Regions from separate parts of the Streptomyces sp. NPDC048297 genome, predicted to be linked through region 1. Evidence: riboswitches for the same ligand, from Rfam matches in the RefSeq annotation. Region 1 holds a riboswitch; the other holds the start of a gene.
The links. A riboswitch is a leader RNA that binds a small molecule or an ion and turns the genes downstream of it on or off. The one in region 1 is predicted to bind cyclic di-AMP.
Positions count from the first base shown of each region.

Region 2: it holds a riboswitch for cyclic di-AMP, as region 1 does, so the genes downstream of both, ACGFYV_RS37070 (M23 family metallopeptidase) here and ACGFYV_RS29350 (NlpC/P60 family protein) in region 1, are expected to answer to the same signal.

Region 1 covers NZ_JBICZA010000032.1:93,579-97,203, reverse strand. Annotated here, with positions in the region: gene ACGFYV_RS29355 (dienelactone hydrolase family protein) at 1-428, opposite strand, end outside; gene ACGFYV_RS29350 (NlpC/P60 family protein) at 769-2,007, opposite strand; cyclic di-AMP (ydaO/yuaA leader) riboswitch at 2,015-2,189, opposite strand; gene pcrA (DNA helicase PcrA) at 2,473-3,625, shown strand, end outside.
Region 2 covers NZ_JBICZA010000068.1:8,657-12,281, forward strand. Annotated here, with positions in the region: gene ACGFYV_RS37065 (PP2C family protein-serine/threonine phosphatase) at 168-1,394, shown strand; cyclic di-AMP (ydaO/yuaA leader) riboswitch at 1,627-1,794, shown strand; gene ACGFYV_RS37070 (M23 family metallopeptidase) at 1,802-2,866, shown strand; gene ACGFYV_RS37075 (aldo/keto reductase) at 3,198-3,625, shown strand, end outside.

The DNA.
Region 1 (3,625 bases):
CACCCCGAGTACCCGACCGGGCCGCCGATCTCGGGCAGCGCGAGGAGGGCGTCCAGGGTGGTCCGCCATTCCGGGACCGCGTTCTCGACCAGTGGACCGACGAAGGACTCGAAGATCTCGTCGACCGGCTCGCCGACCCGCATCGCCCGGCGCAGGTCGGCGCGGGCCTGCTCGTCGGCGGCGGAACGGGGCCGGTCACCGCACCCGGGGGCGTCGATGGAGGCCACCGCGTAGCCGTACGCCGCGGAGAGCCGGGCGCGGGCCACCAGCCGGGGTTCCGCCTTGGGCAGGCCGTTGTTGTGGGCCATCAGGATCAGCGGGACCGGTGTGGCGGACTCAGGCGTCCACAGGGTGCCGGGGGTCTCGCCGAGGATGAACTCGCGCTCGAGGACGCCGTCGTCGAGGCGTTGTTCGGAAGTGAAGTGCATGGTCGTGCCTTTCGGGAGTGCGCGTGAACGGCGCTCCCGGACGACCTATCGCCCGACCGTGACCCCGGAGGGGAGCACCCATGTCGATATTGCGTTCACGGGTACCACCTCCTCGTTCTCTCGCACGGCCTCCGGAAAAGTAGCAGTGGCCGCCGTGGTCCGCCAACGGGTTTTCGCGGAGGGCTCCGTGGACGGCTCCGTGGCCGGATGCCACGGAGCCGCTCGCCGGCGGATCCGAAGCGGCTATGCCGCGCGCTCAGGTCCGAAGCCGTCCTGCGGCGCGCTCAGGTCCGAAGCCGTCCTGCGGCGCGCTCAGGTCCGAAGCCGTCCTGCGGCGCGCTCAGGCCGGGCGCACCACGCTGTGGATGATCGACGAGCCGGCGTAGTAGATCGACTCCTCGCGGACGTACGCGCCGGGCTTGGGCGCGTGGATCATCATGCCGTTGCCTATGTAGATGCCGACGTGGCTGATGTCGTCGTAGAAGAAGATCAGGTCGCCGGGCCGGGCGTCCGTCAGGGACACCGTGGTGCCCGCGGCGACCTGGTCGTACGTGGTGCGCGGGAGGCTGACGCCGGCGGCCTTCCAGGAGGCCTGGGTCAGGCCGGAGCAGTCGTACGAGCCCGGTCCGGTCGCGCCCCAGACGTACGGCTTGCCTATCTGGGCGCGGGCGAAGGCGATCGCCTTCTCGGCCTTGGTGGTCGACGTGCCGGTGGACGTCGAACCACCGGACGTGGAACCGCCCGACATCGATCCGCCGGACGTCGATCCGCCCGACGATGACGAACCGCCGGTGGTCGACGAACCGCCGGACGTGGACGACTCGCTGTCCTGCTGAGCCTGCGCCTCCGCCTGCTGGCGTGCCCGTTCCGCCGCCGCCTGCTTCTTCGCCAGCGCGGCAGCCTCGCGCGCGGCCTGCTCCTGCTTCTGCTTCTCGATGGCCGCGAGCCGCGCCTTCTCCTCGGCCGTCAGCTCGGACAGCAACTCGCGCGCGGAGGCGAGCTTCTTCTGGACGGTGGACTTGGTCGTCCGCAGTTCCCGCTGCGACTCGGAGAGGGTCTGGAGGCTCTCGGCGGCCTCCCGGCGCTTCTTCATGGTCGCGGACTGCTCGGTGACGTAGTCGTCGACCGCGGTCTTCTGCCGTGAGGTCAGCCGGTTCATCAGCTGGGTCTGGTCGAAGTAGTCCTGCGGGTCGTTCGCGAGCAGCAAGGTGGCGGTCTGGGGCGTGGCGGCCCCGGTCCGGTACTGGGCGGCGGCGAACGTGCCCAGCTCCTCGCGCGCCTGGTTCAGCCGCTCGGTGCGCTTGGCCACGTCGTCGCGCAGGGCGTCGACCTGCTTGCGCTGTCTGCCGGCCCGCTCCTTGGCGGCGTTGTACTTCTCGGTCGCCGACTCCGCCTGGCGGTAGAGGTCGTCGACCTTCTTCTCGACCTCCTCCACGCTCGGCTTCCCGCCGGCCGAGGGAGCGGCGTCGGCCGTCTGGGACAGCACGGCCACCGAGGTGAGGGCGGCGGTGGCGAGCATGGGGGTGCGAAGACCTGCTCCGAGCGTGCCCGAGGGGCGCGGCTTGCGGTGCGACGCCAAGGGAGGCGACTCCTTCCGTCTGCCGCCTACCGGGTTAGCTGTCGGGTTCGGGCGGGTGGTTCGGAAGGCTTGCCCTACGGCTCGCGTCCCGTGCGGAACGTGGGCCGATTCACCCCAGGGAACGGTGGGTCCCCGGCTCCGCGCGCCGCGCAGCGACGCGATGGACTCGGCGGAGGCCGCGCGACCCGGCGGGGTTCGCCGGTAACGGGCGTGCGGCCCGACCGGCAACCTAGCCAACTCGTGTGACTCGTGTGAAGGTTGGTGCACCATATGTCCGATACATTTTCGTGACCTTGTCGTGGGACCGCTCCCGGGTCACGAGGTGATTCCGCTGCGTGAGGGCCCGGTGGCCGCCGGAATACGGCAAGAACGCGCCCCGGCAAGGAAGATCGACCGCCCTGTCGAAGCGGCCGGGTTCCCGATGCGGCACCGGTTGTCAGTGCGGCGCCCTAGACTCGGAGAGCGATGAGCAGCCTCTTTGACGACAGCTTCCTGGCGGACCTCCAGAGCCCTCGCGGGCAGGAGGGGGAGCCCCCGCCGCCGCCCGAGGACGATCACGTTCCGGAGTCGATTCCGGACGATCTGTTCGGCGGGAAGTTCGACGCGCCCCTGGACCGCGACGATTACTACCGCGACGGCGCTCCCCGGCCTGCCCTCGACGCGGCGGCGCTCCTTGAGGGGCTGAACGAGAACCAGCGCGCCGCGGTCGTCCACGCCGGCTCCCCGCTGCTCATCGTCGCCGGCGCCGGTTCAGGCAAGACCCGTGTGCTGACGCACCGCATCGCCCACCTGCTCGCCGAGCGGCACGTGCACCCGGGCCAGATCCTCGCGATCACCTTCACCAACAAGGCCGCGGGCGAGATGAAGGAGCGCGTCGAGCAGCTCGTCGGCCCGCGCGCGAACGCGATGTGGGTCATGACCTTCCACAGCGCGTGCGTCCGCATCCTGCGCCGCGAGTCGAAGAGGCTCGGCTTCACCTCGTCCTTCTCGATCTACGACGCCGCCGACAGCAAGCGCCTGATGGCCCTGGTCTGCCGTGACCTGGACCTCGACCCCAAGCGCTTCCCGCCCAAGTCCTTCAGCGCCAAGATCAGCAACCTCAAGAACGAGCTGATCGACGAGGAGGACTTCGCCGCCCAGGCCACCGACGGCTTCGAGAAGACCCTCGCCCAGGCCTACGCGCTCTACCAGTCGCGGCTGCGCGAGGCCAACGCGCTCGACTTCGACGACCTGATCATGACGACCGTCAACCTGCTGCGCGCCTTCCCGGACGTCGCCGAGCACTACCGCCGCCGCTTCCGGCACATCCTCGTCGACGAGTACCAGGACACCAACCACGCCCAGTACGCCCTGGTGCGCGAGCTGGTCGGCACCGGCGAGCGCCCCGCCGCGGACGTGGACGCCCCGCCGGGAGAGCACGACCTCCCGCCCGCCGAACTGTGCGTCGTGGGTGACGCGGACCAGTCGATCTACGCCTTCCGCGGCGCGACCATCCGCAACATCCTCCAGTTCGAGGAGGACTACCCGAACGCGACGACGATCCTGCTGGAGCAGAACTACCGCTCCACGCAGACGATCCTGTCCGCCGCCAACGCGGTCATCGAGCGCAACGAGTCCC
Region 2 (3,625 bases), on a different contig from region 1:
CTCGTATGCCCGTGCGCCCCGTACGCCTCGTGCGCCCCGCACCGTCCGTAGTGGCGCACCTCACACCGGGTCATCCACTCGGCCCACACCGGTCGCCCGCCGTCCCCGGCCCCACCACCCTGTACGTACGTCGAAGACACGGGAGACGAGCGGTGCGCCCAGGTGAGATGGAGGAGGACGCCGGCGCCCGGGCCGGCGGCAGGCTCCCCGGCGACCCCGTACCCGACCCGGGCCTCGGCACGGACTCCACGGACTCCACGGCCCCCGCATCCGCCCCCGCATCCGCATCCGCGCCCGCACCCACGCCCCGGGACCGCGGCCGCCACCCCAGACCGCGGACACTCGCCCGCACCCTGCCCACGCTCCTGGTCACCGGCGGGATCCTGTACGACCTGCTCACCCCGCCCGCCTACACCGCCGTCCCGTTCTTCACGGCCGCCCCGCTGGTCGCCGCGCCCCTGGCCTCGCTGCGCACCACGGCTCTCACCGGCCTCGCCACCGTGCTCGCCGCCCTCCTCGTGCACACCCGCTACGCCCTGCCGGACGCCAGCGCCGTCACCGAGGCCGTCACCGTCGTCACGGTCGCCGTCCTCGCCCTCGTCATCAACCGCGTCGTACGCCGCGGCGACGAACGGCTCGCCTCCGCCCGGGAGATCGCCGAGGCCGCCCAGCGCGCCGTCCTGCCCGAACCCGCCGCGCGGATCGGCGGGTTCGACATCGCGGCTCGGTACGAGGCGGCCCAGGAGGGCGCGTACATCGGCGGCGACCTGTACGCGGTGCAGGACACCCCGCACGGCGTACGGCTGATCGTCGGGGACGTGCGCGGCAAGGGCATGGGGGCGGTCGCCGCCGTGGCCGTCGTGATCGGGGCGTTCCGCGAGGCCGCCGAGCAGGAGGCCACGCTGGAGGCGGTGGCCGCACGGCTGGAGAGGGCGCTGGCCCGCGAGGGCACCCGGCGGGAGGGGCTCGACGCCTTCGAAGGCTTCACGACCGCCGTCCTCGCCGAACTCCCGCACGACGACGGCGTCGCCCGCATCCTCAACCGCGGCCACCCGCCGCCGTTCATGCTGCACCCCGACGGCACCCTGCGCGCCCTCACGGCGCACGAGCCCGCCCTGCCCCTCGGCATGAGCGACCTCGGCATGTGGCCCGACCGCGCCCACCGGACCCCCTTCCCGGACGGCGCCACCCTGCTGCTCTACACCGACGGCCTGTCCGAGGCCCGGGACGCCCACGGCCGGTTCTACGACCCCGCGCGCCGGCTCGCCGGACGCCGCTGCCCGGACCCCGGCATCCTGCTCGGCCGGCTCGCCTCGGAGGTACGGCGGCACTCGGGCGGCGGGATGGCGGACGACATGGCGCTGCTGGCCGTACGGCGACCCGCCCTGAACTGAACTCTCACGCACGGTGACCGGGCGGCAGCCCTCCGCATAACATCTGAGACACCATCAAAAACCGAGTGACTCCTGAACGTGGGCCAACTCGCCCGTTTTCCCCCGGTCCTGACGGCTACGTCCACCCCGGAGAGTGGGAATGATCAGGCTGAACGGCTTGGAATCTGGCACCCCGGTCTATTAACGTTCGATAACGCAGCGCGGTCGTCCCAGCCGTCACAAGAGGCGGCTCCGTGCGCACGCGCCGAATCTCGCAAGGGAACCGGGGAACCACCACCTTGGGGTGAATCACGCGGACGCCGTCGTGAACTGCTCGACTCACGACAGGTATACGCGCGTAGGAGACCTTCCTGCTCCGAACCCGTCAGCTAACCCGGTAGGCGAAGGAAGGAAAGGAGTACGCCCGCGTGGCGTCCAACCGGCCTGCCCCACAAGCCCCGTTCGTGCCCGCTCAGCGAGAACCCGAGACCTTCGGCTACGGCGGTCGCGGCCCCGACGAGGGCCCCTGGGAGGAGTGGAACCCCACCGAGGAGTCCGTCCGCCCGGTGCGCGGACGGCACCGCGTCGCCAAGCAGCGCGGCGGACTCGCCCGCAGCTCCACCGTCCTCGGTGTCGGTGTCATAGCCGCCGTCGGCGCGGGTGGCATCGCCAGCGCGAACACCGGCAAGCCGCCGGTGTCCATCTCGCTGCCCGACCACATCCCCGACCATCTGCCGTCCATGGCCTCCGTCGAGAACCTGTTCGACGGCTCCTCCGACGCGCCCAAGGCCGCCCCCGCCTCCCTCACCAACGTCGGCGTGACCTCCGCCGACGCCGCGAAGGGCGCCGACGCGGGCGAGGCCCTGCGCAACCGGATCATGGCGCAGGCCGAGCAGCAGCAGAGCAAGGCCGACAGCCGGGCCGAGGAGAAGGCCACGGCTGCCGCTGCCGCGGCGGCCGAGAAGGCCGCCGCCGAGGCCGCCGACAAGGCGAAGAAGGAGGCCGCGGCCAAGGCCGCCGCCGAGAAGGAGAAGGCGGCTGCCGAGGCCAGGAAGAAGGCCGAGGCGGAGCGCCTGGCCGCGCTGGCGAAGCAGTACAAGCTGCCGGTCGTCTCGTACACCATCACCGGCACCTTCGGTCAGCCCGGCTCCATGTGGTCCTCCGGCTACCACACCGGCCTCGACTTCGCCGCGCCCACCGGCACGCTCATCCAGGCCATCCACGGCGGCACGGTCACCGAGGCGGGCTGGGCCGGCGCGTACGGCTACCGCACCGTCCTCACCCTCGACGACGGCACCGAGCTGTGGTTCTGCCACCAGTCCTCGATCAGCGTCTCCGTCGGCCAGAAGGTCACCACCGGAGAGGTCATCGGCCGCGTCGGCGCCACCGGCAACGTCACCGGCCCGCACCTCCACCTGGAGGTCCACCCCGGCGGCCAGTCCACCGGCATCGACCCGATGACGTGGCTGCGCGACAAGGGCCTCACCCCCTGAGCGGTCACCGCCCCACTACCGGCCCGCACCTGATCGTCCGCACGCGACCGGTCCCGGGCAGGTCCTGAACACCCTGCCCCCGCGACCGTCCCGGCCGGTCCTGAACCACCCCCTCCACGACCGGTCCCCGGCGGCCCTGGCGACATCCCCCCGACGCCAGGGCCTCCGGCGCGCACGCCCTCCGGGCGCGTTTGCCTCCCGGGCTCGTACGCCCGCAGCGCGCATGCCGCACGCCGCCCCCGGGCCCGCACCTGCTCCGTCCGGGTGGTTTCACACTCTGTTCGCAGGAAGGCCGGAATGGGTGTGGCGGGGGTGGCGGTTGAAGTGAAGCATGACTGCTTCTCACCCTTCTCTGCGTAAGCTCGGCGCCTCCGACCTCAAGGTCTTCCCGCTGGCCCTCGGAGGCAACGTCTTCGGCTGGACCGCCGACGAGGAGGCGTCCTTCGCCGTCCTCGACGCGTACACGGCCGCCGGTGGCAACTTCGTCGACACGGCCGACTCCTACTCGGCGTGGATCGAGGGCCACAAGGGCGGCGAGTCCGAGACGATCATCGGCAAGTGGCTCAAGGCCCGCGGCAACCGCTCGGACGTCGTCGTCGCGACCAAGGTCAGCCAGCACCCGGAGTACCAGGGCCTTACCGCGGCCAACATCAAGGCCGCCGCCGACGCGTCCCTGCGCCGCCTGGACACCGACTACATCGATCTCTACTACACCCACTTCGACCAGCCCGAGGTGCCGGTCGAGGAGATCATCGGGGC